Regions from separate parts of the Yersinia sp. SCPM-O-B-9106 (C-191) genome, predicted to be linked through region 2. Evidence: predicted binding sites of a transcription regulator. Region 2 holds the regulator's gene; each other region holds the start of a gene.

Region 1 (10,713 bases), 650 kb from region 2:
GTGCGATGACGCTGCCAGTGCCGAGTTGCTACAGAAGTTAGGGTTTAGCACCAATACCCTTCGTCCTTGAAGCCACAGGGGTGTTAGCTACGCTCAAGAACCCGAATCACTTACTTATGTAAGCTCATCGGGATTCGTTCGTTTGCTGCCTACCTGCAACTCCAATGACTTTGGGGATGTCGAATTAATTCATCAGTAAATGACCATTCTGTTATTTGCATAACTCTTTGTAATTTAATGAACGTTAGTGGAGAAAACCAACATGTCTGACGGCTGGAATATTGCTCTGTTAGGAGCAACGGGCGCAGTAGGTGAAGCTTTGCTGGAGCTGTTAAGTGAGCGCCAGTTCCCGGTTGGTGAATTGTATCCGCTGGCCAGCGAGCGCAGTGCCGGTGCGACAGTGCGCTTTAATGGTAAAAGTGTACTAGTGGAAAATGTTGCAGAATTTGACTGGTCGCAGGCGCAGTTGGCTTTCTTTGTCGCTGGCCGTGAAGCTTCTGCACAATATGCGGAAGAAGCGGGGAATGCTGGCTGTCTGGTCATCGACAGCAGCGGCTTATTCGCAATGGAGCCGGATGTGCCGTTGGTGGTGCCGAGTGTGAATCCTCAAGTTTTGGCCGATTATCGTAATCGCAATATTGTGGCGGTCGCCGATAGTCTGACCAGCCAACTGTTGACCGCGATTAAACCGCTGACTGAACAGGCCGGTTTATCCCGCCTGCATGTTACCGCGCTGCTTTCGGCTTCTGCCCATGGCAAAGCTGCAGTGGATGACCTTGCAGGGCAAAGTGCTAAATTACTCAATGGTATCCCCGCCGAGCCGGGCATTTTCGCCAAGCAATTGGCATTTAACGTTTTACCGCTACTGGCGGATGAAGAGGGCAGTGTGCGCGAAGAGCGCCGCTTGGTGGATCAGGTGCGTAAAGTCTTACAAGATGACGGCTTGCCTATCTCCGTGACTTGCATCCAGTCGCCGGTATTTTATGGCCAGGCACAGGTGGTTCATCTGGAAGCGTTACGTCCGATCTCCTCAGATGAAGCTCGCAGTGAACTGGAAAGTTGCGAAGATATTCAATTATCTGAAGAAGATGATTATCCGACTCAAGTCAGTGACGCTTCTGGCAGTGATGTCTTAAGTATTGGTTGTATCCGCAATGACTATGGTATTCCCGAAGTGTTGCAGTTCTGGTCGGTGGCCGACAACATTCGTTTTGGTGGTGCATTGATGGCGATTGAAACGGCGGAGCGCCTGTTGCAGGAGCAACTATACTGATGTCCGAACTTGAGTTGACCCAGCCAGAAAGTGCCGAGGCTAAAGCTGCGGGCATTAAAATTGCGCTGGGTATTGAATACAACGGTAGCCGCTATTTTGGTTGGCAACGCCAGCAAGAAGTGACCAGCGTCCAAGCTTGCCTGGAGGCCGCGCTCTCGAAAGTCGCCAATGAGCCTATTGGCGTACTTTGCGCTGGGCGAACGGATGCTGGTGTGCACGCGACCGGGCAGGTGGTCCATTTTGTTACCACGGCTGAGCGCAAAGAAGCCGCCTGGACGATGGGCGTCAACAGTCATTTACCCCCCGATATTGCAGTTCGTTGGGTAAAAACGGTTGATGATGATTTTCACGCCCGCTTCAGTGCTACGGCTCGTCGCTACCGTTACATTATTTTTAATCATCGCTACCGCCCTGCGGTATTGGCGCAAGGGGTAACCCATTGTTATCTGCCGCTCGATGCCGAAAAAATGCAACAGGCTGCGCAAAGTTTGCTCGGCGAGCACGATTTTACCTCGTTCCGTGCCGTACAATGCCAGTCCCGTAGCCCGTGGCGAAATGTAAAACATGTCAAAGTTACCCGACATGGTGCGTATATCGTGGTAGATATCAAAGCCAACGCCTTTGTTCATCATATGGTGCGTAACATTGTCGGCAGCTTGATAGAGGTGGGTTGCGGCAATCAAGATGTCACTTGGATAGCAGAGTTGCTCGCACTGAAAGACCGAGCACGTGCAGCGGCAACCGCCAAAGCGGAAGGATTATATTTAGTCGCCGTCGACTATCCTGAACACTTTGCATTACCGAAAGCGCCGATGGGGCCACTTTTTTTAGCTGATGACTGAATCGTAGCCTTATTTTATGTCACTTTATTTTAGATAATAAGGCGAGTTTGACTGTCTGGTGAGCGGGGGTTAAGGAATCCCTAAGGAAGTTCAGCTAAACTCGCTCAATCAAAGATTAAGCTCGTTTACCTCTCGAGAATATTTATGGAATTTATACGTTTCGTTATTGATTTTATTTTGCATATTGATGTTCATCTAGCGGAGCTGGTGGCGCAGTATGGAATCTGGGTTTATGCCATTTTATTCCTGATTTTATTCTGTGAAACTGGCCTGGTAGTGACGCCATTTTTACCGGGTGATTCTCTGTTATTTGTGGCCGGAGCTTTGGCTTCCTTGCCCTCCAATGATATCAATGTCCATGTTATGGTTGCTTTGATGGTCACGGCTGCCATTCTGGGCGATGCCGTCAACTACGCCATTGGCCGGGTATTCGGTGAAAAACTATTCAGTAACCCGGACTCCAAAATTTTCCGTCGCAGTTATCTGGATAAAACGCATCAGTTTTATGAAAAACATGGTGGCAAAGCGATTATTCTGGCGCGATTTGTCCCGATTATTCGTACTTTTGCGCCGTTTGTCGCGGGTATGGGGAAAATGTCCTATCGTCACTTTGCCGCTTATAACGTGATTGGGGCATTAGTATGGGTGCTGTTATTCACCTATGCTGGCTATTGGTTTGGTAACATGCCGTTTGTTCAGGAAAATCTGAAATTACTGATTGTCGCCATTATTGTGGTGTCAATTTTACCCGGCGTATTTGAGGTCTGGCGCCATCGGCGTGCGAGTTCTCGTCAGAAAAATCAGTAAAAACGTTACCTGAGCCGTGGGTTCGACCAGTTTTTTATCTACACTGTCGAGCCAATATGGTTTAATGAGTAACATTTATGGTCTGTTCCTGTGGATAATCCGAGTTTAGTGCCAGTTTAGTGCCTTGGTTACAGCTACGTTGTACCGGCCTATAACATGGGTATTTTTATTGGTTTTTTTCAGGAAGATGGTTAAAGCACGCACAGCGGACTGGCAATAGCCAGGTTCAAACAGAAAGGTCATCGATGAGCTGGATTGAACGAATTCTTAACAAAAGCAATATCACACAAACCCGTAAAGCGAGTATTCCTGAAGGGGTGTGGACAAAATGCGACAGTTGCGGTCAGGTACTTTATCGTGCCGAGTTAGAGCGCAATCTGGAAGTGTGTCCTAAGTGTGATCACCACATGCGAATGTCCGCCCGCGCGCGGTTACATATGCTGTTGGATGCTGGCAGTGAAGTCGAATTGGGTAGCGAACTGGAGCCGAAGGATATCCTGAAATTCAGGGATTCCAAAAAGTATAAAGATCGCCTCTCTGCTGCACAAAAAGAGACAGGCGAGAAAGATGCTTTGGTTGCTATGAAAGGAACCTTGCAAGGGATGCCTATTGTGGCGGTTTCATTTGAATTTGCCTTTATGGGCGGTTCAATGGCGTCAGTAGTAGGTGCTCGCTTTGTTCGCGCAGTAGAAAAAGCGCTGGAAGATAATTGTCCACTGGTGTGTTTCTCTTCCAGTGGCGGTGCCCGTATGCAGGAAGCATTGATGTCTCTGATGCAGATGGCAAAAACCAGTGCTGCTCTGGCGAAAATGCAAGAGCGCGGTTTGCCATATATATCAGTGCTGACTGACCCGACCATGGGCGGTGTTTCCGCTAGTCTGGCGATGTTGGGTGATATCAATATTGCTGAACCGAAAGCATTGATCGGTTTTGCTGGCCCTCGGGTTATCGAACAAACTGTTCGTGAAAAACTGCCACCGGGTTTCCAACGCAGTGAATTTTTAATTGAAAAAGGCGCTATCGACATGATAGTTCGCCGTCCGGTTATGCGTCAGACGCTAGCCAGCATCTTGTCGAAATTGACTCATCAGCCGCAGCCAAGCGTGGTTGAAGCCAAGGCTGATGCAGCGGTGACTAATAATCAGGCTGATGCCTGATTAACTGAACGGGCATCACCCTGATAAGGTGGTGCCCGATTATTGTGCATTATCGTTGCTTGAGCTTTATCGCTTTAAAAAAGAAAATATTTACCCAAAATAATTCGAGTTGCAGGATGGCGGCAATTGAGTGACAACTTGGTTGTAAACCATGCTGAATATCGCTTACGCCGGCTCGCAGGGTGAGTCTCATGAGAGGCTCAGAATCTCGATGAATTGACACCAGTCAATGATTCGGGTGAATGAAAGCAGCCAACGCACATGCAGCTTGAAGTAGGATGGCTATAAAGGTCAGTGGTGGGACTCATGGACAACAATCAAATTCCCCAAGCCACGTCGCCTTTGGCCGCGTGGCTTTACTATCTTGAACGTTTGCATTCTCAGCCAATCGAGCTGGGGCTGGAGCGTGTTAAACAGGTTGCTGAGCGTCTGGATTTGCTTAAACCTGCCCCTAAAGTATTTACCGTTGCCGGTACTAATGGCAAAGGCACCACCTGCTGTACCTTGGAATCCATTTTACTGGCAGCGGGCCTGCGGGTCGGGGTATATAGCTCACCCCATCTTCTGCGTTATACCGAGCGCGTTCGTATTCAGGGGCAAGAGCCATCTGAGGCCGAACATAGCCATTCTTTTGCCAAAATTGAAGCCGGGCGCCAAGATATATCATTGACTTACTTCGAGTTCGGTACCTTATCTGCATTGCAACTGTTTAAGCAGGCTAAGCTTGATGTGGTCATTCTCGAAGTGGGCTTAGGTGGGCGTTTGGATGCAACTAATATTGTTGATTCGGATGTTGCCGCCATCACCAGCATTGCAATAGACCATACTGACTGGCTGGGGTTTGATCGTGACAGTATTGGCCGGGAAAAAGCCGGTGTATTCCGTGCGGGTAAACCCGCGGTGGTAGGCGAACCTGATATGCCACAGTCTATTGCAGATGTTGCTGCAAAACTCGGTGCGTACTTGTATCAGCGGGATATCGCTTGGCAATTCAGTCAGCAAGAAAAAAGCTGGAAATGGCACTGCGATGGTCACCAATGGAGCGAGTTACCGTTGCCGAATGTGCCGCTAGCCAATGCTGCGACTGCGCTGGCAGTATTGCATTATTCCGGATTGTCATTGAGCGAAGAGGTGATTCGCCAGGGGTTGCAGGCCGCCAGTTTACCTGGGCGTTTTCAGATAGTCAGTGAGCAGCCACTGTTGATTTTGGACGTGGCTCATAATCCGCACGCAGCACGTTATTTGACTGATAAACTGGCTAAATTGCCCAAACAGGGCAAAGTGCGCGCGGTAGTCGGGATGTTATCGGATAAAGATATTGGTGGTACGTTGGCATGCTTATCTGAGCAAGTTGATGAATGGTACTGCGCGCCGCTGGAAGGGCCGCGTGGAGCCAGTGCGGAGCAATTAGCCGAGTATTTGGCACAATCACGCCAGTTTAGTGATGTCGAAACTGCCTGGCGACAAGCTATGCAGGATGCAGAACCACAGGATGTGGTCATTGTCTGTGGCTCTTTCCATACAGTTGCTCACGTCATGGCAGCGTTGAATTTGTAACAGCTTGAATTGATAAAGCATTGAGGGGCGAGTGAGTGGCAAGTAAGTTCCAGAACCGTTTAGTTGGGACCATAATTTTGGTGGCTTTGGGCGTGATTGTGCTGCCGGGGTTGCTGGATGGTAAAAAGAAGCATTATGAGGATGAGTTTGCTGCCATTCCATTAGTGCCAAAACCCGGTGATAGCCAGGAGATTGATGCGGTTCCGCCGATCAATCAGCCTCTACCTATTGCGCCGCCGGAAGGCGCAGCGCAAGCTGTGGAAGTCCCTAAAGATGATTCCGCCTCTCAGGCCGCTAATGATGCCGGTAATTTGCCGTCTGAACCGACTATCGTGGCACCGCCACCGCTACAAAGTAAGCCGGTTGAAGTGAAACCGGTCGAGAAAAAACCGGCTGAGGTTAAACCAGTCGAAAGTAAGCCAGTTCCAGTCGAGAAAAAACCGCAGGAAGTTAAGCCAAAACCTGAGGTTAAACCGGAAACTCAGCCGGAAAGCAAACCGGCCACGGAAGAAAAAGCACCCGTAGGGCAGGCTTATGTTGTCCAACTGGGGGCATTGAAAAATGCGGCCAAAGTGAATGAAATTGTTGCGACACTGCGCTTGTCAGGCCATCGGGCATTTACAGTGCCAGCAACGCCGGTTCAGGGCCAGATTACCCGCGTCTTCGTGGGGCCGGATGCGTCAAAGCAAAAGCTACAATCGGCCTTGCCAGAACTTAATTCATTAAGTGGTCTGAATGGGCAGGTTAAGCCTTATGGCACGGGGCGCTAAAGTTTGAAGAAAGGTTAAAACATCAGGGTGTTCAGGGTTTTTAACGCTAAGTTTGTGCGGTGATTGTTGTTTTTAAAATCGCCGCACTTTAATTTGTCGCCGGTCATAATTCCTCTACGCAAACGTTTTCTTTTTCTGTTAGAATTCGCCGCGAACAGGATGCAGCGGCGATTTCGTCATTGGAATAGTCATGGTCTGGATTGATTACGTCATTATAGGGATTATCGGATTTTCTGCTTTAGTCAGCTTAATCCGGGGTTTTGTCCGTGAAGCATTGTCACTTGTTACATGGGGATGTGCGTTTTTTGTTGCCAGTCATTTTTACACTTACCTTGCTGTCTACTTCACTCGTTTTGAGGACGAAGTGGTTCGCAACGGAATTGCTATCGGCATTTTGTTCATCGCGACATTGATCGTCGGGGCTATTGTTAACTATGTGATTAGTTCGCTGGTTGAACGTACGGGATTATCAGGAACTGACAGAGTGCTGGGGATCTGTTTTGGGGCGCTGAGAGGCGTTCTGATTGTCTCTGCCATGTTGTTCTTTCTGGACACGTTTACCGGTTTCTCACAGAGTGTTGACTGGAAGCAGTCGCAATTAATCCCGCAGTTCAGTTATATCATCAGGTGGTTTTTTGACTATCTGCAGAGCACGTCGAGTTTCTTACCGAATCAATTACCGATTCGGAGCGGCTTATGAGGAAAAGACAACATGTGCGGTATTGTCGGTATCGCCGGTTTTGCACCGGTAAACCAGTCGATTTATGATGCGCTGACGGTGCTTCAGCACCGAGGCCAGGATGCTGCGGGCATCGTTACCATTGATGCCCATAATGGGTTCCGGCTGCGTAAAGCGAACGGCTTGGTGAAGGATGTATTTGAAACCCGGCATATGCTGCGCTTACAGGGGAACATGGGGATTGGTCATGTTCGTTACCCAACGGCAGGCAGTTCCAGTGCTTCCGAGGCTCAGCCTTTCTATGTTAACTCACCGTTTGGCATCACTTTGGCTCATAACGGTAATCTGACTAACGCTCACCAGTTGAGAAAAAAATTATTCGAAGTTTCTCGCCGTCATGTGAATACCACTTCTGACTCAGAAATTCTGCTGAATATTTTTGCCAGTGAATTGGACCGTTTCCAGCACTATCCGTTGGAGTCTGACAACATTTTTGCCGCTGTTGCTGCTACGCATCAGTTGATTCGTGGTGCCTATGCTTGTGTCGCGATGATTATCGGCCACGGTATGGTTGCTTTCCGTGATCCTAACGGTATTCGTCCACTGGTTATTGGCAGACGGACTCTTGCTGATGGCCGTAATGAATATATGGTCGCTTCTGAAAGTGTGGCGCTGGATACCCTTGGTTTCGAATTTTTGCGTGATGTGGCACCGGGCGAAGCAGTGTATATCACCGAAAAAGGCCAGTTGTTCACCCGCCAGTGTGCGGAAAATCCAAAATACAATCCGTGCTTGTTTGAGTATGTTTATTTTGCCCGCCCAGACTCCTTTATGGATAAAATTTCTGTTTACAGTGCGCGTGTGCGCATGGGGCAGAAATTAGGTGCAAAAATTGCCAAACAGTGGGAAGACCTGGATATCGATGTTGTCATTCCTATCCCGGAAACTTCCTGTGATATCGCGCTGGAAATCGCCCGAATTCTGGATAAACCGTACCGCCAGGGGTTTGTGAAAAACCGTTATGTTGGCCGTACCTTTATCATGCCGGGCCAACAGGAACGCCGTAAATCAGTGCGCCGTAAACTGAATGCTAACCGCGCAGAATTTCGTGGTAAGAATGTATTATTGGTGGATGACTCGATTGTGCGCGGTACCACATCGGAACAAATTGTCGAAATGGCGCGTGAAGCTGGGGCAAGTAAAGTGTATTTCGCCTCTGCCGCCCCGGAGATTCGTTTCCCGAATGTGTATGGTATCGATATGCCAAGTGCCAATGAGTTAATCGCACATGGTCGTGAAGTCGACGAGATTCGCCAGCTAATTGGCGCAGATGCACTGATTTTCCAAGATCTTACTGACCTTATCGAGGCTGTACGCGAAGATAACCCAGATATCACTCAGTTTGAGTGCTCAGTCTTTAATGGCGTTTACGTCACTAAAGATGTGGATCAAAGCTATCTGGAATATCTGGAGTCGTTACGCAACGATGATGCGCAAGCATTGCGTAATCATAACGAAGCGGAAAACCTGGAAATGCATAACGAGGGTTAACACCCTAAGTTACGCCAGTTTATGGCAGAGAATATGTTGCCGTAGCGGAAAAACAGAGTGTGAATCAAAAAGGTGCAACCAGCGTTCAAGCGCGGTGCACCTTTTTTTATGTAAGATAGCTTAGTGCCATAACTTGCTAATCAGTACCTGATGCGGCAAAGTTTGGCCTTATTCGGTTATGCTGCACATAATTATTAAGCGGCTTTAGTGTGAGGTGGTTTTCCATGAAACGACTTATTATTGGCATCAGTGGTGCCAGCGGCGCCATTTATGGTGTTCGCCTGTTACAGGTGTTGCAACAGGTCGAGGGCGTGGAAACTCACTTGATTCTCAGCAATGCGGCGCGCCAGACGCTAGCGCTTGAAACGGAGCTTAGTGTTAAGGATGTGCAGGCGTTTGCGGATGTAGTACACGATTCTCGTGATATCGCCGCATGTATCTCATCGGGGTCATTCAAGACCAGTGGCATGGTTATTTTACCTTGTTCAATCAAAACGTTATCTGGTATTGCCCATAGTTATACCGATGGTTTATTGACTCGCGCAGCTGATGTTATACTGAAAGAGCGCCGCCCACTGGTGTTGTGTGTGCGTGAAACCCCCCTGCATTTAGGCCATCTGCGGCTGATGGTACAGGCTGCTGAATTGGGCGCGGTCATTATGCCGCCGATGCCTGCGTTTTATCACCGTCCGGAAACCATCGAAGATATTATTGATCAGACCGTTAACCGGGTTATTGATCAATTTGATATCGAGCTACCTAAAGATCTATTCATTCGCTGGCAAGGTGCCAATTAACATTTCTCCCTAAATTGATACATTTGTGCAACATCGCACTGAAATGGGGCGCATTATGCACCACAATAATGCTGTTTCAGAATGTGCACAGTTGCATAGATTGCGTATTCAGTTTTTGTCTACGACCCTATGCCCATACTGAGTGGTTTTTATGCCAATAAAGCAGTGATGGAATCAGCTTTCTCTCCTGATAATTACTGGCACGATTACTGCACATCGATTTATGGAAACTTATTGTTAGGGACGCTAAGGGTTGTAGATAAAACTAACGTACTTTGGGCATCAAAAATCAATTTGAGGATTATGTATGAATAAGAAGATTTTGGTTCTGCCTTTAATATTAGCATTGGCTGCTGCCAGCAGTGCTTTTGCTGCTATTCCTAAAGATATCAAAATTGGTACAGACCCAACGTATGCTCCTTTTGAATCGAAAAATGCCAGTGGTGAATTGGTAGGTTTTGATATTGATATAGCAAAAGAGCTATGCAACCGTATTGATACCAAATGTACTTTTGTTGAAAGTGATTTTGATGCGCTGATTCCCTCGCTGAAAGCTAAAAAAATTGATGCGATTATTTCTTCACTCTCTATTACTGAAAAACGCCAAAAAGAGATTGCCTTCACCGACAAACTTTTCGCGGCTAATGCCCGTTTAATCGCCCCGAAAGGCAGTAAAGTTGAACCCACTTTGGTTGCTTTGAAAGGTAAGCGTGTTGGGGTATTACAAGGTTCTACTCAAGAAGCATTTGCCAATGCTGAGTGGCAGCCAAAAGGTATTGATGTTGTTGCCTATCAAAATCAGGATCTAATCTATTCAGACTTGAGTTCTGGCCGCATTGATGCCGCTTTCCAGGATGAAGTCGCAGGTAATGAAGGTTTCCTCAAACAAGAAGCAGGTAAAGATTATGCTTTCGCTGGCCCGTCAGTCAAAAATGATCAATTCTTTGGCATCGGTACCGGTATGGGATTGCGTAAAGATGATGTGGAACTGAAAGCGGCATTGGATAAAGCCTTTGCAGAAATGCGCAAAGATGGCACCTACGATAAACTCGCGAAAAAATATTTCGATTTTGATGTTTACGGTGGTTAATTCCGCTGGATGAAATAACCCTTGCCCTAATTTGGGCAGGGGTTGTTATTGGGCTATGAACTCAAAGTCATTAACCAGACTCCTTACTCAGTAAAATAGGATAACCCAGATGCTGGATGGATATTCCAAACTGATATTTGAAGGTGCGCTGGTGACGCTGGAGTTGGCACTGTGTTCAGTGCTGCTGTCA
Region 2 (10,713 bases):
CTGGGGCGGTACCTCCCCTAATACAGGTTTTGATTGCAGCGGGCTTATTTATTACGCCTATAAAGATGTCATCAGAATAAAAATGCCGCGTACAGCGAATGAAATGTATCATTTACGCGATGCTGCGCCGGTTAAGCGCGCTGAATTAGAAAGTGGGGATTTAGTCTTCTTTAATATAGCTAATCGTGGTGTTGCTGATCATGTCGGTGTTTATTTAGGCAACGGCAAATTTATTCAGTCGCCGCGTACGGGTGAAGACATTCGTATTAGCATGCTAGATAATGACTACTGGCAAGATCATTATGTTGGCGCTCGCCGCGTCGTAACACCCAAAACTATTCGCTAATCAGAATCTATTCGCTAATAAAAACCATTCACTAATATCGAACCCGGTAACGCTATCGGGTGCCAATAACCCAATCATCACTCCCCTTAATCGAATAACATCAGTGCATGGTTTTTACGCAATACCCCATCAAACGATATGGTTATCTCTGTCATTTCTGTTGAAAGTTGTTAAGATTAATACCCACAACAAAAATACAACAATTACGATTTTAACCGCCCCTCACCCTATCTTAGCGACTGCGAAAGATCGGATTTGAGGAGCAAACACCCTGAGCAACCCCGAAAGGAGAGAGCGATGTCTTTTGAATTACCGGCATTACCTTATGCACAAAATGCACTGGAACCGCACATTTCTGCAGAAACGCTGGAGTACCATTACGGCAAGCACCACAACACTTATGTGGTCAACCTCAATAATCTGATTAAGGATACTGAGTTTGCGGGTAAATCCTTGGAAGAGATTATTAAAACCTCCAGTGGCGGTGTCTTTAATAATGCAGCCCAAGTCTGGAACCACACCTTTTACTGGCACTGTTTATCACCAAATGGTGGCGGCGAACCTACTGGCAAAGTTGCCGATGCCATTAATCAATCCTTTGGTTCTTTCGCTGAATTTAAAGCACAATTTACTGATGCGGCAGTGAAAAACTTTGGCGCAGGCTGGACGTGGCTGGTCAAAAAAGCGGATGGCACACTGGCGATTGTCAGTACCTCAAATGCGGCAACACCGCTGACGACTGCGGATAAACCACTGCTGACGGTGGATGTATGGGAGCACGCTTACTATATTGATTATCGTAATGCGCGACCAAAATATCTGGAGAACTTCTGGGCTTTAGTGAATTGGTCTTTCGTTGAGAAAAATTTAGCCTGATACCGCGCAAACAGAAAGATACACACGTGGTTATTATCAGTAGAAATAATTAAGGGCGGGTTAACCGCCCTACTAATGGCTTCATACCGGCAAGCGGTTTAATTAATTCATTACCGCCACGAAGCTAAAAACAATAATCATTGCCAGCGCACCAACAGTCGTAATCAGCGACATTTTCAGATTGGTATCCATAAAAACTCCTCAGCCGGTTAATCTTTATACTCGTCATACTTCAAGTATAGTAAGGTAAAGGCACACAATTAGTGCGTTAAATCATTTTCCCACAGTTAAGAAAAAAAATCTTGTGCTCATTACGCACTTTATAACATTGATTAACGCTTTCACTTTTCCTCCAGATCAGCCAAAATTCGCAGTTCATAACTGTATGCCGACTCATAACGTCCAATAAAACCTCTCAGACAGCCTGCTGATTCAACTTACCAGCCTACTATCGTGTTTCTGTCTGAGCGGTGTTCGAGTCATACGGGCAAACGATTAACATAATACTTACCTGCTGTAACAGGTGAGCTTAGGAGTCATTCTTTTTATGGCAACGATTAAAGATGTGGCCAAACACGCGGGTGTGTCCACCACCACCGTTTCGCACGTTATCAATAAAACTCGTTTCGTCGCCGAAAATACCAAAGCCGCTGTGTGGGCGGCCATTAAAGAGCTGCATTATTCGCCCAGTGCTGTGGCCCGCAGCTTGAAAGTTAATCACACTAAATCAATTGGTTTGTTGGCAACATCCAGTGAAGCACCCTATTTTGCTGAGGTGATCGAAGCGGTTGAAAATAGTTGTTATAGCAAAGGTTACACCCTGATTTTATGTAACTCTCATAATAATCTTGATAAACAAAAAGCCTATCTATCCATGCTGGCGCAAAAGCGTGTCGATGGATTATTGGTGATGTGTTCTGAATACCCTGAACAATTGCTGGGGATGTTAGAAGATTATCGCAATATTCCAATGGTGGTGATGGACTGGGGTACCGCCCGTGGCGATTTTACTGACTCGATTATTGATAATGCATTCGAAGGTGGCTATTTAGCTGGCCGTTATCTTATTGAGCGCGGTCATCGTGATATCGGTGCTATTCCCGGTCAGTTATCACGGAATACCGGTGGTGGTCGCCATCAGGGCTTCCTGAAAGCACTGGAAGAGGCCAATATCCCGCTACGTGACGAATGGGTGGTTCAGGGGGATTTTGAGCCAGAATCCGGTTATAAAGCTATGCACCAAATTCTGACGCAAAAACACCGCCCGACCGCCGTATTCTGTGGCGGCGATATTATGGCGATGGGGGCAATATGCGCGGCGGATGAATTGGGCCTGCGGGTGCCACAAGATATTTCGGTGATCGGCTATGATAATGTGCGCAATGCGCGGTATTTCTCACCGGCGCTAACCACTATTCATCAGCCAAAAGAGAGATTAGGTGAAACCGCTTTTGCCATGTTGCTCGACAGAATTGTCAGTAAACGCGAAGACCCACAAACGATTGAAGTACACCCTAAGCTGGTCGAGCGCCGCTCTGTTGCTGATGGCCCCTACCGCGATTACCGCCGTTAATCTTCACCTGCCGGTAGCCCTCATGTTACCGGCAGCTAACGCTGTGCGTTCAGTCCTCAATCACGGCATTATCATCTTTTAGCCATTCATTATTAAGTGTGACACTGTCACCTAAATACGCCAGCATCCATGCTAAAGCTGGCGAATGATTATTCTGCTCCCACGTCAAACAACACGGGCTATCAGGAAGTGGCTCGGCCAAGGTTAATACCACCAGTTTCCCTTGTTCAATCAAGGGCGACACCATATGCGCGGGCACCATTCCGACACATAATCCTGCACACAGGCAATCTATTCCCGTCGCCCAATCGGGTGCCACTAAACGCTGTTGGTTATCCAAGGTCCAGGTGTCTCGTTTCGGCAGATTTCGCGCGGTATCCTCCAAACAGAGTGAGGGATAAGGCCGCAATTGGTCATCAATAAGGGAACCGGTTAAGTGGGCTAAGGGGTGATTGACGCTCACCACACAATGCCAAGTCAAAAAGCCCATGTCGCGGAAGATAAACCGCCCGCCAACCGGAATGGCGCGAGTCGCCCCAATGGCCATTTCAGCTTGGCCATCCGCCAGTGCATCCCAGACACCATTAAATACCTCATAGCGTACCCGCAGTTCGATATCAGGAAAATGGCGATAAAAATCCAATACTAAGCGGCGACTCCGCTGAGGTTTGACGATTTTATCGATCACGATATTGAGTTGCCCACGCCACCCATTCGCCACTTGCTGGCACTGTCGCCGCGTGCCATTCATTTTTTTGATAACATCTCGGGCTTCTTTGATAAAAACCCTGCCCGCTTCCGTCAATTCTACATCCCGGTGACGCCGTACAAATAACGGCACGGCCAGCCATTCCTCCAACTGGCGCACGGTATAACTTACCGCTGACGGGACGCGGTGCAATTCTTGAGCAGCAGCGCTGAAACTCCCGGTGCGGGCAACTGCATCGACCACATCCAATGAATATTCTGACCACATGATTCTGCACTTCCCTTAGACTGAATATTTACTATCAATTTTTTTGATAGCATGGCGCAAATATTACCGTTTCACAACAGAATAGCTCGCCGCTAGAATGCCCCCCGCAATGGAATTTCCATGATAAGAGTTTTGCCTGCAAAATTATAATGAGACACAAAAAATGAAAACGACTTCTAGTTTCATGTTCTACCTGGCCGGTTTGAGCATGTTGGGGTACCTGGCCACCGACATGTATTTGCCTGCCTTTGGCGCTATGCAACAAGAGCTGCGCACCTCTGCCGGCTCCATCAGTGCCAGCCTCAGTATCTTTCTCGCTGGTTTCGCTATCGCTCAACTTATCTGGGGGCCTGTTTCCGATAAGTTAGGCCGTAAACCTGTGCTATTAGTCGGGTTGGGTTTATTTGCCATCGGCTGTTTGGGGATTTTATGGGTTGAAACAGCGGCACAGTTATTGGTTCTGCGTTTTATTCAGGCGGTGGGAGTCTGTTCTGCAGCCGTGAGCTGGCAAGCATTGGTGGTAGATAGATACCACAGTAGCAAAGTCAATCGGGTGTTTGCGACCATAATGCCTTTAGTGGCGTTATCCCCTGCGCTAGCCCCTTTATTAGGTGCGTGGCTATTAAACCACTTCAGTTGGCGGTCAATTTTTGTCGTTTTATTGGCGATTACATTGCTACTGCTGATCCCGACCGCACTGCTTAAGGAACGGAAAAAAGGGGCCTCGGATGACGGGCTTAAAAGCAAAAGTGCCATTAGTTTCTGGCAATTGCTGAAATCTCCGGTATTTAGCGGCAACGTAATGATGTTTGCTGCATGCAGCGCCGGTTTTTTCGCCTGGTTAACCGGCTCGCCTTTTATTTTAGGTGATATGGGATATAGCCCGAATGCCATTGGTTTGAGTTATGTTCCACAAACATTAGCCTTTCTGCTAGGGGGTTTTGCTTGTCGCAGTGCATTGAGTCGAATTAAAGGCAACACTCTACTGCCGTGGCTGTTGGCCGGTTATGCCTTCAGTATGATTGCGCTCTATCTGATCGCCACATTGACGACACCAACACTGGTGACCTTACTTATTCCGTTTTGCATAATGGCGCTGGTGAATGGTGCCTGCTACCCTATTATCGTAGCGAATGCATTAATGCCCTTTCCGGCGAATACTGGCAAAGCGGCAGCGCTACAAAACACACTTCAGTTGGGTTTGTGTTTTATTGCCAGCATGATAGTTTCGCTCTTTATCAGCCAACCTTTACTGGCAACAGTCACGGTGATGCTATCGACGGTCGCTTTAGCCATATTAGGTTATGGCATTCATTGCTACGCGATGAAAAATGAAAAAAGCCATACTAATAATGATGACTATAATTACGCGGAGTCATAATCTCCAATAAAAATAGTCACTAAAGAACATGCAGGCCGGACGCGATTTATTATTGAGAAAGCGCTCCGGCCAGCCTATACTCAATCGAACTGATTAGATTACCATTTAAAAAAAGCATTATCTTAAGCATTTTCTGTGCGCGTGGATTGCGTCACATTTCCTCTTATGGATGAGTTGCCCTAAACCAAAGTGTCATTAGGGTTTCTTCTTAATCTTCCTCTGTCCGTAATGGATACCAGACACCAACTTTATTGGTATGTACCCGCGTATATAAATTTTATCGCGCGTCATAAGTCAGAAGAAAGTGATGGAGAAGCTATGAGTTCATCCTGTATTGAAGACCAAAGTATTCAAGAAAATCCGTGGTTTCGCATTATACAAGAAATGCTGAATCGGGCTGATATTGAAATCAATGGCTCACGCCCTTTCGACATTCAAGTTAATAACCCGAACTTCTTCAAACGGGTATTACAAGAAGGATCTTTGGCATTAGGTGAGAGTTATATGGATGGCTGGTGGGAATGTGACCGTCTGGATATTTTCTTCCAACGCGTTCTCAGAGCGGGTCTGGAAAAACAACTTCCACACCATTTCAAAGATACTTTACGCATTGCTGCTGCGCGTATAATCAACTTGCAATCAAAGAAAAGAGCCTGGATTGTCGGTAAAGAACATTACGATCTGGGCAATGACCTGTTTAGCCTCATGCTCGACCCCAATATGCAATATTCTTGCGCTTATTGGAAAGACGCCACAACACTTGAGCAAGCGCAGGAAAACAAATTGCAGATGATTTGTGAGAAACTGCAATTAGCGCCCGGCATGACCTTGCTCGATATTGGTTGTGGCTGGGGCGGGCTTGCTGCTTATGCTGCACGTCATTTCGGGGTGTCCGTCTCCGGCGTGACCATCTCGGCTGAACAGCAAAAATTGGCCCAAAAACGTTGTGAAGGTTTGGATGTCACTATTTTGCTGCAAGATTATCGCGACCTGGATGAACAATTTGACCGCATCGTCTCTGTAGGAATGTTCGAGCATGTCGGCCCCAAAAATTATCGCACCTACTTTGAGGTGGCTAACCGAAATCTGAAGCCTGATGGGTTATTTTTACTGCACACCATTGGCGCTAATCGTACTGACCTGAGCGTTGACCCGTGGATTGATAAGTATATTTTCCCTAATGGTTGTCTACCGTCAGTACAACATATAGCCCAAGCCAGCGAACCTTATTTCATCATGGAAGACTGGCATAATTTCGGGGCAGATTACGACCGAACACTGATGGCATGGTATGAACGCTTCCAAGCCGCATGGCCGAATTTAGCGGAGAATTACTCACCGCGATTTGAACGGATGTTTAGCTATTATCTGAATGCTTGTGCGGGTGCATTCCGCGCCAGAGACATTCAATTGTGGCAGGTATTATTCAGTCCAAATGGCGTAGAAGGCGGTATTCGAGTGGCGCGTTAGTCTCTAAAAACGCTGTCAAGGTGGGGGCTCATCAGCCCCCTACTCTTTTAGTATCCTATCCCCGGATAGCTTTATCAGCTGCCGCTGCAGACAGCTGTGCAATATCGCGTTGCGCTAATACCCGCTCAACGGTATCCACCACCGCCTGCGTCTGTGGGTCTATCTCGATATTCACTCTATGCCCCAAACGCTTTTTACCTAATGTGGTGCGCGCCAGTGTCTCTGGGATCAAATGCACACAAAAACGATTGCTTACGACTTCACCGATAGTCAGGCTAATGCCATCAATACCGATAAAACCTTTATGTAATACATATTTCATTAAATCGTCGCTGGGCAGTCGAAACCAGATCTGACGGTTATTTTCTGATGTATATATTTTAGTTATTTCGGCGGTACACATAATATGCCCGGACATAAGATGCCCACCAATTTCATCGCTGAATTTAGCCGCGCGTTCCAAATTAACCACATCACCGACCTTAATATCACCCAAATTGGTGATACGCAGGGTTTCCTTCATTAAATCGAAACTGACCCGATTTCCATTAACTTCGGTCACTGTTAAACAGCAGCCATTATGGGCCACAGAAGCCCCCAAGGCTAACTCAGGCAACATTTCAGTGGGCATTTCAACCACATGAGTACGGAAGTTGGATTTTTCGTCGATGGCTACCACGGGCGCGGTGCCTTGAACAATACCGGTAAACATACGCCATGCCTCTTATCTAGAGAGAAAATTTCTTTGCCGTGATTCTGCCTCAGAAGATAAAGAAAACCAAACCACTTAGACTAAAAATTACTATTGAAGTTATTTCGTTGATATTCAGTTGATATAGCCTAAATAATTCGAGTTGCAGGCAGGCGGCAAGTGAGTGACAAATCTGGTCGGGAACCGATTTGAACAGCATTATTTATGCTAGCCCGCAGGGTGAGCCTCAAGGATGAGGCTCATTCATCCCGATGAGTTTACACAGGTAAGTGATTCGGGTTATTCAGCGTAGCCAACGCACATGCAGCTTAAAGTATGACGGGTATATTTAATGACAAGGATTGCTTAAGCACGGTGAGAAGGTACAATCTTTTATACTTTTTATGCTCCAAAGTTTTTCCGCTATTTTATTTATCGCTCATGCGCGATAAATAGTCGTTATTGACATCATAACTAGGTTATACCCAAGTAACTTCGAGATGCAGGTAGGCGGCAACCGAGTAACAAATCTGTCGGGAGCAGATTTGAACGCTGCTAGCAGCGGCCTCGAAGAGGCCTGGCCCATGAAAGGGCCGAGTAATGAGGGCAGCCAACCCCCTTGCATCTTGAAAGACGACGGGTAGAAAAAGGTGTATACGTGCAGAAGTATATTGTCGAAGCGCGTAGCTTATTAGCTCTCGCTATTCCTGTTGTTATTGCGCAATTGTCCCAAACAGCCATGGGCGTGGTTGATACTATTATGGCCGGTTCTGTCAGTGCGACCGATATGGCGGCCGTTGCTGTTGGGACTTCTATCTGGTTACCGGCTATTTTATTCGGTCACGGGTTATTATTGGCGCTGACCCCGACGGTCGCCCAACTTAACGGCTCAGGGCGGCGCAATCAGATTGCTCACCAGGTCAGACAAGGGTTTTGGCTGGCTTCCTGTGTCTCCGTGTTAATTATGGTGGTCATCTATAACAGCGACCACGTCATTAGACAGATGCACAATATTGACCCGGTGCTGGCCGACAAAGCGGTTGGTTTCCTGCATGCCATTATGTGGGGCGCGCCCGGTTATCTATTTTTCCAAGTGCTGCGAAATCAGTGTGAGGGATTATCCAAAACCAAACCAGGGATGGTGATTGGCTTTATTGGCTTACTGGTCAACATTCCCATTAACTATATTTTTATCTACGGTAAATTTGGCGCCCCGGCGCTCGGCGGGGTGGGTTGCGGGGTAGCAACCGGGACAGTTTACTGGGTGATGTTCTTGATGATGCGCTGGTATGTGACTCGCGCCCGCTCACAGCAAGATATCAAGCTAGAGAAAGGTTTTGCCGCCCCTGATTGGAAAGTGATGAAACGCCTCGGTGGCCTTGGATTGCCCGTTGCACTGGCGCTGTTTTTCGAAGTCACATTGTTCGCGGTAGTGGCATTGCTGGTTTCTCCGCTAGGGATTGTCGCCGTTGCAGGGCATCAGATTGCCCTCAACTTTAGCTCACTGATGTTTATGTTACCGATGTCACTGAGTGTCGCCGCGACCATTCGTGTTGGTTTTCGCCTCGGTCAAGGGTTGGTTGATGACGCCAAAGTGGCCGCCTATACCAGTATTGCGGTTGGGTTAATGCTGGCTTGTGTCACCGCAGTGTTTACCGTGGTATTCCGAGAGCATATTGCGCTGCTGTATAACAAAACTCCGGAAGTCGTGGTGATGGCCTCCCACTTAATGTTGCTGGCGGCGCTTTACCAATTATCTGATGCTATTCAAGTGATTGGCAGCGGTGTATTGCGCGGTTACAAAGATACCCGCTCGATCTTCTTTATTACTTTTACCGCGTATTGGCTGGTGGGGTTACCGAGTGGCTATCTGTTAGGGCTGACCGATTATATTGTTCCGGCCATGGGGCCTAGTGGCTTCTGGATTGGGTTTGTTATCGGCCTGACCTTGGCGGCGATCTTAATGGCGCTACGCATCCGTTGGTTACAAAAGCAACCGTCCGCTTTTATTCTGCAAAAAGCGGCACACTAAGCGCTATTATTTTGGAAGCTAATCGTATTGTGGGCGTTAATCACAGCGGCTTATGCCCATGATTAACGCCCCTATAAATCAGAAAAGATGAAGAAAAAAACAGCGTAATGGGTAAAATCTCAGCAATTACGTGAGTTTGCAGTGAATATTATGTTTTTCCCCTTGCCAGCAGACGGGCAGCTCGTTAATATTCGTCCCCGCTGTCAGCATTGATGGCAGGTAATAAGAGTGAAAATAATATACCCAGTAATTGGAGCTGTAGCTAGGCAGCAAACGCACGAGTCCCGCAGAGCTGACTCAAGTCAGTGATTCGGGTGAGTAAGTGCAGCTAACAACGCTATAGCTTCAAGTAAGAAGGGTAGTATGTGCGTCCGTAGCTCAGTTGGTTAGAGCACCACCTTGACATGGTGGGGGTCGATGGTTCGAGTCCATTCGGACGCACCACTTTAATTAAATTACCTGAAGTGACCAGAGTATCATGTGCGTCCGTAGCTCAGTTGGTTAGAGCACCACCTTGACATGGTGGGGGTCGATGGTTCGAGTCCATTCGGACGCACCAATTTGGTATTATCTACAAATTTCAAATTGATAGTTTCTCAATGCGTTCTTAGCTCAGTTGGTTAGAGCACCACCTTGACATGGTGGGGGTCGATGGTTCGAGTCCATTAGAACGCACCACTCTGCTGTTTGCTTAATTTTCTGTCCGACTCAATATCCCCTACTCGAATTTCTTAAGTCTGGTTATATTGCTTTCATCAATTTTTCCGCCATCCGCTTGTTAAAATTGTTAAAAACTTTTTTTGTTGCGCAACAAACTAAGTATTATTCTCTCTGTTTGCGCGACTAATGGCCCATTTTTATAAAAAACGACAATGAGTTTCTGTTTTCTATTTCATTTCCCGCGACTTACCGCTTATAATACGAACCGTCGTTTCAGTTGAATGGTTTCAGCATCTTGATCTGCCGATACGCTAAAAAAATACAACTCACATTTACGCCATCGTATACCGATCATGCGTTTAGCCTCGTGCTAAAGTTTTCCATTCTATTTCCGCAACTGTCATCTATTCTTAGTAATGTTTTGCTTCTTGGTAACGTTTCGCTACACCAGACACTAATCAGATCCCACTCCGTTGCTGTATTTAACGGAACATTTGCTTTTTATCCATCACAACTTGTAGAAAAAATCCGTCATGAAAAAGACTAAAATTGTTTGTACCATAGGTCCAAAAACCGAATCCGAAGAAATGCTGACGAACCTGCTGAATGCAGGTATGAACGTTATGCGCTTAAACTTCTCCCACGGTGACTATGAAGAGCATGGTCAACGTATCAAGAATATCCGTGCTGTTATGGCAAAAACTGGCC
Region 3 (10,713 bases), 2.0 Mb from region 2:
CAATTATTCTTGCTGATGCTCATATTCGCTACAGTTCTCCCGTCACTGGACGACCACGAGCGGTTGCAGAGCTGAGTTCACTCAGTGGGGATCTGGATAGATTGGCGCGTGGCCGCCGTGCCAGAGTGCAGCTAGATGTGAACTTATTTGGCGATGAAGATGCTGGTGCCGTATTCTCAGGAACTTACATGGTTCTACCCGTCGAAGCAGGGAGTGATGGGGTTAACTAATTATTATCTTACCCGTTCATTGATAACTGATGAGCGGGTTGCGCGATAAATGATGGCAGTGAAGTGTGATTTAATGTTCTAACCTTTCATAATACTATCAAATATATTCTATTTTTTAGTTCTACACTGTTTGTTTTGATTAATACAGTGGTGATAATTTTTATTCCTATCGCTAGAAAATTTCATATTTATTTCTTAACCATTTCTCAATATCACCTAGCAGTAAATAGAGTAAGTAATACACTAGACGATGCGTGGTAATCGTTATTTAATTACTCATCACCCGACATTTTATTTTATTTTTTAATTTTCACCCTATCTTAGGTTGTTATTAATAAGCTAATTTTATTGTCGGATTATTAAGTTTATTGATGTTTTTAATTTTTATTAAAGAGGGAATTAAGATGAATAAGGACTGGCATAGACAAGAGATATTAGCCGCTATACGCAAAAAGAAAGGCTCTCTCTCAGCATTATCACGAGAGAGCGGGCTTTCCCCCGGAACACTGGCTAACGCACTGACACGCCCATGGCCAAAGGGTGAGATGATTATTGCAAACGCTATTGGTATTACTCCGCAAGAAATATGGCCTAGTCGATTTATCGATTATCGCGGATGTAGCATTACTCGAAGAATAAGAAAAATCTAGGAGGGTAAGACGATGGATAAATCGTTATTAGATTCAGTTAAAATGTTAATCCCATTTTGGGAGCGAAGCTCAGAACCTTGGGCAGTAAAAGATAGTCAATCACGATATATTTATGGAAATAATAGGTTGCGTAAGTTATTAACCTTACCTGGTGGGTTTACTCTGGAAGGACGAACGGATGGAGATATTCCTGCACCAATATCAGAGTTTGAGGTTGAATTTCAAAAACATGATCGTCAGGTGGAATTGTCACAGGATCGTATAACAGCGGTTGAAATACATGCGTGGGATGGGCTTTCATATTTCACTCCTTATTTCGTTGATAAATATCCATTAATAGATAGTAATGGCGTGTCTCAAGGGGTTATTTGTCATGGTAGGCCGGTAGAAGATATAATATTAACCCATTTAAATAAAATAAAAGTACCCACGTCACTGTTATTTACACCACCATCAGAGTTGTTCACCAAAAGAGAATGGGAAGTGTTGTTTTATGTTTTGCATGCTTTTTCAAGTAAAGAGATTGCTAAAAAACTCCATTTATCACCTAGGTCAGTCTGCAATATAATCCAAAGCATCTATAGCAAAGCTGGAGTTACCAGTAAAAATCAGGTCATAGATTATTGTTATGAAAATAAGATCAATAATTATGTCCCGCAAAGCTTCTTTGAATACTCAGGTTCTTTCCCATTAACATAAGGAAAGTTAAAATATAACTGGAGGTTATAATGGATGAAAACTTAAAGAATTCACTGGATGTACTAATAAGATTTTGGGAACACAGTTCAGAACCATGGGAGGTAAAAGATAATCAATCAAGATATATTTATGCAAATCCTAAATTCAATGAATTTTTAGATTTGCCTAAAAAATATAATGTGGAAGGGCGGTTTGATGGTGAACTTCCTACTCCAGTCTCAGAGTTTGAAGTCGAATTTCAGAGGCAAGATAGGCAGGTGGAGTTAATACAGGATCGTGTTACATCGGTTGAAATACATCTACTTAATGGACTTTCTTATTTCACAGCTTATTTTTGTGATAAATATCCTTTAATCGATGAAAACGGCATTTCACAAGGGGTTATTTGCCATGCCAGGCCGGTGCAGGATGTCATATTAACGCATTTAAATAAGATAAAAGTACCCACATCTCTTGTATTCACTCCGCCATCAGAATTATTTACCAAAAAGGAATGGGAGGTTTTATTTTATATTTTACACTCATTCTCCAGTAAAGATATTGCGAAAAAGCTCCATTTATCATCCAGAACTGTCAGTAATATTACTCAGAAAATATATGATAAGGCTGGTGTTTCCAGTCGGCGGCAGATAGTGGATTATTGCTATGAAAATAAGATCAATAATTATGTCCCGCAAAGCTTCTTTGAATATTCAGGTTCTTTCCCGCTTATGCAGGGATAAGCTGCTGCGCCGATTACATGAGGTATTTAACGTAATCGGCGGTTGTTACTCAATGGCAATCTGGTAAGGCAGTATTAACCGCCCTTATTGCCCTGCTATGCCATGCACCTCGCCGTGCTGCATTGTCTGATTAACTTGCTGCCCGTGGCTATCAGTGGCTTGCAGAGAGCCATTAAGGGTTGGTTTCAATGGCTTATCTGCTGCCAAGTTACCTTTTATCTGCAATTTCAAATTACCCAGCCCTTGCAGCGGTAGTCCTTGTCGCGATAATGTTGGCCAGCCCCAATTTTGTAAAATGTTAAGGTCGACAGAGCGGCCAGTCAGCGCGAGTGAGAAGGTTCTGGCGGGTGTTTGGTCAATCGTGGCGCTGGCTTCCAGCAATCCCTCTGTGGTGAAAGCACTTAAATCACTCACTGTAATTTGTTGTTCATTAGCGCTTAGAGCTAATGATGGGCGGCGGACATCGTTTTTATTAAAAGTCGCATTCCCGGCATTCAACATTAATGAGCCAGACCACACTCCCCACTGATGATTTTTGGCGAGCAGTAAATTACCCCCCGCTGCATCCAGTGATGTAATTTGGAATGGGAAGTCTGGGCTAATATCAATCAACAAGTTACGGTTAGCACTTAACTTGCTGATATACACCTCAGACAACCAGTTTGGCAGTGTTTGCTGCCATTGCTGCTTCCAGTCAGTGGGGAGGGTATAAACCAGAGCCACCAGTGTCAGCTCATCGAGTTGTAGGCGGTGGGTATCCCGCGCCCAGCTCCCCTGAGTTCTTAATAGACCATCTTGCCAACGAGTGGAGAACTGATTAATGGCTACTCCTGCTGGCGATAGTGCTAATGTCGCGATAGGGTCAATCAGATGAATATTACCTTTAATAATGTCACCGGCATTAAGGGATAATTCCCCATCATCACTTTGCCAGTCACCTTGCTTAAACGTGATATTTTTAAGAGTGAGATCTAAATCATTAAACGCCCAGTTTTTTCCTTCAACCCGCGCATCAATTAAATCAAGGCGCTTTAGCGTAATAGGCGGAAGTTGTAAAAAGGTCTTCCAGATATCTTCTAATGCTGCCGAGGTTTGCAGGCGAATATTACTCAAGCGCAAGCGATCGACTAGCCAACTTCCGTCAGCGGATTGGCTGGCATTACCCGTCAGTTCCCCTTGCGCGATATCAGCCCCGAAATTATTCAAAGTAAGAGTGTTTTTCTGTATTGAACCTTGCAGATACAGTTTTTCAGCAGTAATGCCATTGATGGTCAAAGAACCCGCGCTGAACTGAAATTGGGCATTTTCGCCCAAACTATTACCGGGTAGTGGCTGCCAAGGGATCAGCCCGCCATTGACTTGTTGCCCAACCACTTTCCACTGACCAGCCGCATTTTGCGGCTCAATAGTGGTATTCAGCGCCATATTGGTCAGCCGCAAAGTATCAGCCTGCAAAGGTAGCGGTGATGTGCTGTTATTGAGGGTTAAACTACCATTTTGCAAATTAAGGCTGAGAAAATGGCGAGGCTCGGTCAGTTGTTGCCAGCCCAGACCAAATACGGCCTGCTGAGCAATAAGAAATGGAGGTTGCTTGGCCCGCCCTAGCGTGACATCAGTAAAGCTGATTTGCCCAGGTTGTGACCATGAGTGGTCTATTTTCCCCAGAGAGAGGCGATATTCACTGTTATCACTGACCCAACGGCTTAACCAACCAGCAGCCCAGCTAGTTTGAAGCAGTACATAGCACAGCACTATAGACAGTACTAATAGCAGTAATAACGTTAGCAGCACTTTCCCGAGAAATTTCATCCGGTATTTCCACGCCAGTCTGTATACGGAACTCTGTTTATGCCGCAAATTGTTCATTAGCTCAATAGACAATCAGTTATCGGGGCATAAAAAAATGGCCGGTGTCTTTTCCGACCGGCCATTTCAGTGACGTATTAGCGTAAAGATTATTTTTCTTCTGGGAAGAGTAAGTTAAGTACGATGGCAGTAATACCGCCAGCGGCAATTCCGGAAGAAAGCAGAGTTTTGATCCAGTCAGGTGCAAATTGCAGAATCAGTGGTTGCTGTGCCACACCCATACCGACCGCCAATGACAACGCCATAATCATAATCGCACGGCGGTTAAGGGTTTCGCGAGAGACGATCCGCACACCGGAAGCGGCAATCGTGCCGAACATGACGAGAGTTGCGCCGCCCAGCACGGGTTCTGGAATATGCTGCACAAACCCAGCCACCGCAGGGAATAGGCCCAGAACAATCAGCATCAGTGCAACCACAAAACCGACATAGCGGCTGGCAACCCCGGTCAACTGGATAACTCCATTGTTTTGGCCAAAGCAGGAGTTCGGGAAAGTGTTAAACACGGCGGAAAGCATGGAGTTCAAACCATTTGCTAATACACCGCCCTTGAGGCGCTTCATGTACAGCGGGCCGCGAACCGGTTGCTCTGATACATCTGAGGTTGCGGTGATATCCCCGATGGTCTCAAGTGAGGTCACCATGAAGATAAGCATCAGCGGTACCAGCAGGTTCCAGTCAAAAGACAAACCATAGTACAGCGGCGTTGGGATGGTAATCAGGGCGGTGTCTACCACTGGGCGGCTTTCAGGCAACATACCTAGCGCCCACGCCAACAGATAACCCACTGCCATGGCGATAACCAAAGAGGCCACTCGTAGATACGGATTGCGCTGGCGGTTCAGTAAAATAATGACTAACAGCACGGAGCCGGCTAATAAGAGATTTTTAGGTGAGCCAAAAGTATGGTCGCTCATCGCACCATAACCGCCACCAATAGATGTCAGCCCAACTTGAATCAATGACAGGCCGATAATCATCACCACAATACCGGATACCAGAGGGGTGATAATGCGGCGCGCCAGATGCAAGAAACGGGAAAGTATAATTTCGGTACAGGACGCAACCATCAAGGTACCGAACAAGGCCGCCATCATGGTCGGGATATCAGCCCCACCATTTTTCAGCGCCAAACCGCCCATAATCAGCGGAGAAACAAAGTTAAAACTGGTGCCCTGAATGGATAACAGGCCAGAGCCCACCGGCCCCCAAGTTTTAATTTGCAGCAGCGACGCCAGGCCGGAGGCAAACAGTGACATGCTGATAATGCGCTGGGTATCTTCCGCTGGCAGCCCTAGCGCCTGACAAATTAGCAGGCCGGGGGTTATCACCGCGACAAACATAGCCAATAAATGTTGGCATGCGGCAAACAAAGTTTGGGTGAGTGGCGGGCGGTCTTCTAAACGATAAATGAGTTCGCTGGGGCGAGTTGTTGTTTGCTGCGGTGCATCAAGTTCGGCGGATTGCGTAGACATGGAGTGGCATTCCCGGATCGGCAAAGAGGGCATTTTAATGATCTGCCTCACAAAAGCAATCGGTTGCGCTGTGTTTTCTTAAATATTCTTGTTTGCCGCTAGTTCATGTTTTTCTTTTACTAAACTTGTAATCGAGAGGATTTTTTTTTCTAATCCTCTTCTTACTGCTTTGGCGTTTATTAAGGAACTGTCTAACGTCATATTTTTATTCGATATTTTAATCGCATGGAGTACCAAGATGTTTCATCTCGATACCTACGGCACGCTAGTCGCGGCCTGTCTGGTTTTATTGTTAGGCCGAAAACTCGTACAAACAGTCCCTTTTCTAAAAAAGTACACTATTCCAGAACCTGTTGCCGGTGGCCTGCTGGTGGCTTTCATGATGCTGCTGATGCAAAAGACCCTCGGTTGGGAAATCAGTTTTGATATGTCGCTGAAAGACCCCTTGATGCTGGCATTCTTTGCAACAATTGGCCTGAATGCTAACTTGGCGAGTTTACGCGCCGGTGGCAAGGCCTTGAGTGTGTTTGTCTTTGTGGTCGTTGGTTTGCTACTGATGCAGAACGCAATTGGCATCGCTCTCGCGAAGCTGATGGGTTTAGATCCGCTCATGGGCTTATTGGCTGGCTCAATTACATTATCCGGTGGGCACGGTACCGGCGCAGCATGGAGCAAAGTGTTTGTTGAACGCTATGGCTTTGAAAATGCAACTGAAGTGGCCATGGCTTGTGCAACATTTGGCCTTGTTTTGGGCGGGTTGATTGGTGGCCCAGTGGCTCGCTATCTGGTCAAACACTCTTCCACACCAGATGGCACCCCAGAGGACAGCGAAGTACCCTCCGCTTTTGAAAAGCCTTCGGCGGGCCGCATGATAACTTCATTGGTCTTGGTCGAAACCATCGCCATGATTGCGATTTGCCTGATGGCTGGCCAAGTGATTTCTAGTGCGTTACAGGGCACGATGTTTGAATTACCGACCTTCGTCTGCGTGTTATTCATCGGAGTTATTCTCAGTAACACACTCGCGGTAATCGGCTTCTATAAAGTCTTTGATCGCGCGGTTTCGGTGTTGGGGAATGTCAGTTTGTCACTGTTCCTGGCAATGGCCTTGATGAGCCTGAAACTGTGGGAACTGGCTTCACTGGCATTGCCGATGTTGGTTATCTTGTCGGTACAAGCATTGGCGATGGCGCTGTACGCTATCTTTGTTACTTATCGGTTGATGGGTAAAAACTATGATGCGGCCGTGTTAGCGGCGGGCCATTGTGGTTTTGGTTTAGGTGCGACACCGACGGCCATTGCGAATATGCAGGCCATTACTGACCGTTTCGGTCCATCACATTTAGCTTTCTTGGTGGTGCCGATGGTCGGTGCGTTCTTTATTGATATCGTCAATGTGATCGTGATTAAGCTTTATCTGTTGCTGCCAATCTTCCCGGCGGTAGTGGGATAATTCTGTTGTAAGAATAGTCTTAAGGGGCGGACAAAACCGCCCCTTAATCATCAAGCATTGGTATAACGCGTTCGCTCTGGTAGCCAGCGTTCTATTAATGCCTGTGCATGTTCGGGATATTGTTGATGTAGGTGACGAGCCACTCTTTGCACTTCTGGAATCATGGCCTGATCGCGCAGTAAATCAGCCACTTTAAACTCGGCACTGCCGGTTTGGCGCGTCCCTAATAATTCGCCGGGGCCGCGAATCTCTAAATCCCGCTGGGCGATAACAAAACCGTCATTACTGTCGCGCAGCACTTGCAAACGCATCTGAGCCGTTTTACTCAGCGGTGTTTTATACAGCAGAACACAGTGTGAAGCGACGGCCCCACGGCCCACGCGGCCACGTAACTGGTGCAATTGCGCTAACCCTAACCGCTCCGGATTATCGATAATCATCAAACTGGCATTCGGTACATCAACCCCAACTTCAATCACGGTGGTAGCAACCAGTAATTGTAATTCACCTTGTTTGAAAGCCAGCATAACTGCTTGTTTTTCTGGCCCTTTCATCCGGCCATGTACCAAACCGACTTTAATCTCCGGCAAGGCAATTTTCAGCTCCTCGCAGGTAACTTCAGCGGCTTGGGCTTCCAGCAGCTCAGATTCTTCAATCAAGGTGCAGACCCAATAAGCTTGTCGGCCCTCTTCCAAACAGGCATTTTTAACCCGTTGAATCACATCACTGCGGCGAGTATCTGGAATCGCCACTGTCGTGACTGGGGTTCTGCCAGGGGGCAGTTCGTCAATGACCGAGGTATCGAGATCAGCATAGGCCGTCATAGCCAGCGTTCGGGGAATGGGGGTTGCTGTCATAATCAACTGGTGTGGATGGAAGCCTTGCTCCTCACCCTTTTCCCATAACGCGAGCCGCTGGTGAACACCAAAACGATGCTGCTCATCAATAATAACTAGTGCTAATCCAGAAAACTGCACTTGCTCCTGAAACATGGCGTGAGTACCCACGACCATGGCGACCTGACCACTGGCGACAGCTTCTTGTTGTGCCAGCCGTGCTTTGCCTTTTTGTTTCCCAGCCAGCCAGCCTACTTGTAAACCTAACGGTTCCAGCCATTGGCGGAAAGTATTGGCATGCTGTTCAGCCAATAACTCAGTGGGAGCCATCAACGCGACCTGCTTACCATGGGCAATAGCACGCAGTGCGGCCAGTGCGGCAACCAGTGTTTTTCCCGAGCCAACGTCCCCTTGAATCAGCCGCATCATCGGGAAATTATGTGTCATATCTTGCTCGATTTCCGCCACAACCCGCTGTTGGGCTTGGGTTGGCGTGAAAGGCAGTGCCGCAAGAAAACGTTGTTTAAGTTGTTCTTCGGGCAATAAGGATAGCGCCCGATAACTTTGTGCTCCCGCCCTGACCGCCAGCATGCTGAGGTTATGGGCCAGCAGTTCTTCCATTATCAGCCGCCGCTGAGCAGGATGCTTGCCTTGTTCTAACTCGGCTAGTTGAATGTCTGCTGGTGGACGATGCAAAGTATGAATCGCTTCTGGCAGGCTGATCAGCGAGCGGCTTAATTCAATCGGCAACAATTCAGCAATGACGCTGGAATCCAGCATCGCCAGAGCTTGATCAATAAGTTTACGCAAAGTTGCCTGACGAATACCTTCCGTTGTGGGGTAAACGGGGGTCAATGATTCTTGTAATTCAACACCGATATTTTCGCCATGCACCCGATATTCTGGGTGAATGATTTCAGGGCCAGTATTTCCCCGTTTAGCCTCACCATAGGCAATTACATGCTTACCCGGCGATAAGCTGTTTTTCATTGCGGCATTAAAATTGAAAAAGCGCAGGGTGAGCACACCGCTACCGTCGCTGATTTGGCAGGTCATCATGCGGCGGCGGCCAAAACTGATATCAGAGCGGAGAACTTCACCTTCAACAGTGACGGAAAGGCCGGGCAACAGATCGCCAATTCGGTATAGTCGTGTGCGATCTTCGTAACGTAGCGGAAGGTGAAGCAGCAGGTCTTGAATGGTTTCCAGACCCATCTTAGCCAGTTTTCCGGCCTGACTCGCGCCAACACCGGAAAGTGTACTGAGGGGTACGGCATCCAGTAGGCGGCCTTTCATTTAAGACTCCGTGGATTGCATGGCTGACCACCATTGCACATCAGCGATAACCTGGCCTTGCTCATCAATATGAGGCCGGGGAAGCCCTTTGCGTTTAGCCACTTGCGCCAGCACCGGGTAGCCACCTTCAAATAATAGCCGCTGTTGCTCATCTTCTGACAAAACACTTTGTGTTCGGTGATACATGCCGGCATTTTGCCGCTGCCGCTGGGCTTCATATAAAATGAGTGCTGAAGCGACTGATACATTCAGGGATTGCACCATTCCGATCATCGGAATAATGATGTCTTTATCAGCCATTGCCAAAGCTTCTTTAGATATCCCCGTTTTTTCCTGCCCCATTAAAATACAGGTTGGACGAGTATAATCAATTTCACGAAAATCAACTGCTTTATCAGATAGATGCGTCGCAAGTATTTGCATACCTTGCGATTTTAAATGAGTTATAGCATCGGTAATATCAGAGTGTGTTTTTACCTGAACCCAGCTGTTGCTACCGGCAGCCGAAGAGAGCCGCGTGTACATTTCAGGGGTAGGCCAAATCGCGTGAATCTGATGAATGCCGACGGCATCAGCAGTGCGAATAATCGCGGAGACATTATGAGGTTTATGTACTTGCTCCAGACAAACCGTCAAATCCGGCTGCCTGGTAGCAAGCATTTCACAAATCCGCGCATAGCGTTGAGGATTCATAGGCGTTAATTACGGTTACGGCTGACTTTGACCACATCTGGCATGATACGAATCTTACGCATAATGTTAGCCAGATGGACTCGGTCACGAGTAGTCAGGCGAATAAAGGCGCTGTATACCCGGCCATCTTTCTCTTCAGTATTCAGGCTTTGAATATTTGATTCGGCCGCATTAATTGCCGCAGTCAGATTTGCCAAGGCACCTTGCTGGTTGAACATATCGACTTTAATTTCAGCAATAAATTCTTGTTCAGTCTCTTGGTCCCATTCAACCGCCATAAACTTCTCTGGCTCTTTTTGGTAGCCACGGATATTACGGCAGGACTCATGATGGATAACCAAACCTTTGCCGGGGCTGATATGGGCGATAATTGGGTCACCCGGAATTGGGCGGCAGCACTTGGCAAAGGTAATCAGGACGCCATCGGCACCTTTAATTGCCAGGTTACGGGTACCAGAAGTTGCCAGCGTGGACGGGTCACCCAAGAGGTTTTTCGCCACCACCACACTCATTGCATTACCCAGCCCAATCTCCGCCAGCAAATCATCCAGCGTTGCTAACTTCATACGATCCAATTCATGTTTGATATTTTCTTCAGAAATATCAGACAGTTTTCGGCCATTTCCTAAAGCATGATTCAGTAATCGGCGACCAAGGCTTACCGATTCATCACGTTTAAGGTTTTTCAGCAATTGACGAATTTTGGCGCGAGCTTTCGAGCTGACAACAAAATTCAGCCAAGCGGCATTTGGTCGCGCACCCGGAGCGGTAATTATCTCAACAGTTTGGCCAC

The links. The regulator PurR, encoded in region 2, represses purine synthesis genes. The targets are predictions, from matches to a motif close to CANGCAAACGTTTGCNTG.
Positions count from the first base shown of each region.
Region 1: cvpA (colicin V production protein) is a predicted target of PurR. The motif match lies at 6,522-6,539, and genes of this name have one in related genera.
Region 3: gltS (sodium/glutamate symporter) is a predicted target of PurR. The motif match lies at 5,695-5,712, and genes of this name have one in related genera.

Region 1 is NZ_CP110791.1:2,965,124-2,975,836, reverse strand. Features, by position in the region: gene pdxB (4-phosphoerythronate dehydrogenase PdxB) at 1-70, shown strand, start outside; gene OP863_RS13570 (aspartate-semialdehyde dehydrogenase) at 263-1,273, shown strand; gene truA (tRNA pseudouridine(38-40) synthase TruA) at 1,273-2,115, shown strand; gene OP863_RS13560 (DedA family protein) at 2,260-2,922, shown strand; gene accD (acetyl-CoA carboxylase, carboxyltransferase subunit beta) at 3,168-4,079, shown strand; gene folC (bifunctional tetrahydrofolate synthase/dihydrofolate synthase) at 4,386-5,636, shown strand; gene dedD (cell division protein DedD) at 5,672-6,406, shown strand; gene cvpA (colicin V production protein) at 6,597-7,106, shown strand; gene purF (amidophosphoribosyltransferase) at 7,119-8,636, shown strand; gene OP863_RS13530 (UbiX family flavin prenyltransferase) at 8,861-9,433, shown strand; gene argT (lysine/arginine/ornithine ABC transporter substrate-binding protein ArgT) at 9,741-10,523, shown strand; gene OP863_RS13520 (histidine ABC transporter permease HisQ) at 10,633-10,713, shown strand, end outside.
Region 2 is NZ_CP110791.1:2,316,775-2,327,487, forward strand. Features, by position in the region: gene OP863_RS10630 (C40 family peptidase) at 1-346, shown strand, start outside; gene sodB (superoxide dismutase [Fe]) at 644-1,222, shown strand; gene OP863_RS10640 (YnhF family membrane protein) at 1,325-1,414, opposite strand; gene purR (HTH-type transcriptional repressor PurR) at 1,770-2,795, shown strand; gene punR (DNA-binding transcriptional activator PunR) at 2,845-3,771, opposite strand; gene punC (purine nucleoside transporter PunC) at 3,935-5,152, shown strand; gene cfa (cyclopropane fatty acyl phospholipid synthase) at 5,471-6,622, shown strand; gene OP863_RS10665 (riboflavin synthase) at 6,678-7,334, opposite strand; gene OP863_RS10670 (MATE family efflux transporter) at 7,972-9,345, shown strand; tRNA gene OP863_RS10675 (tRNA-Val) at 9,713-9,789, shown strand; tRNA gene OP863_RS10680 (tRNA-Val) at 9,828-9,904, shown strand; tRNA gene OP863_RS10685 (tRNA-Val) at 9,947-10,023, shown strand; gene pykF (pyruvate kinase PykF) at 10,539-10,713, shown strand, end outside.
Region 3 is NZ_CP110791.1:4,322,072-4,332,784, reverse strand. Features, by position in the region: gene fabY (fatty acid biosynthesis protein FabY) at 1-230, shown strand, start outside; gene OP863_RS19560 (helix-turn-helix domain-containing protein) at 635-880, shown strand; gene OP863_RS19555 (helix-turn-helix transcriptional regulator) at 893-1,579, shown strand; gene OP863_RS19550 (helix-turn-helix transcriptional regulator) at 1,609-2,301, shown strand; gene OP863_RS19545 (AsmA family protein) at 2,386-4,110, opposite strand; gene OP863_RS19540 (uracil-xanthine permease family protein) at 4,257-5,642, opposite strand; gene gltS (sodium/glutamate symporter) at 5,881-7,095, shown strand; gene recG (ATP-dependent DNA helicase RecG) at 7,146-9,227, opposite strand; gene trmH (tRNA (guanosine(18)-2'-O)-methyltransferase TrmH) at 9,228-9,920, opposite strand; gene spoT (bifunctional GTP diphosphokinase/guanosine-3',5'-bis pyrophosphate 3'-pyrophosphohydrolase) at 9,926-10,713, opposite strand, start outside.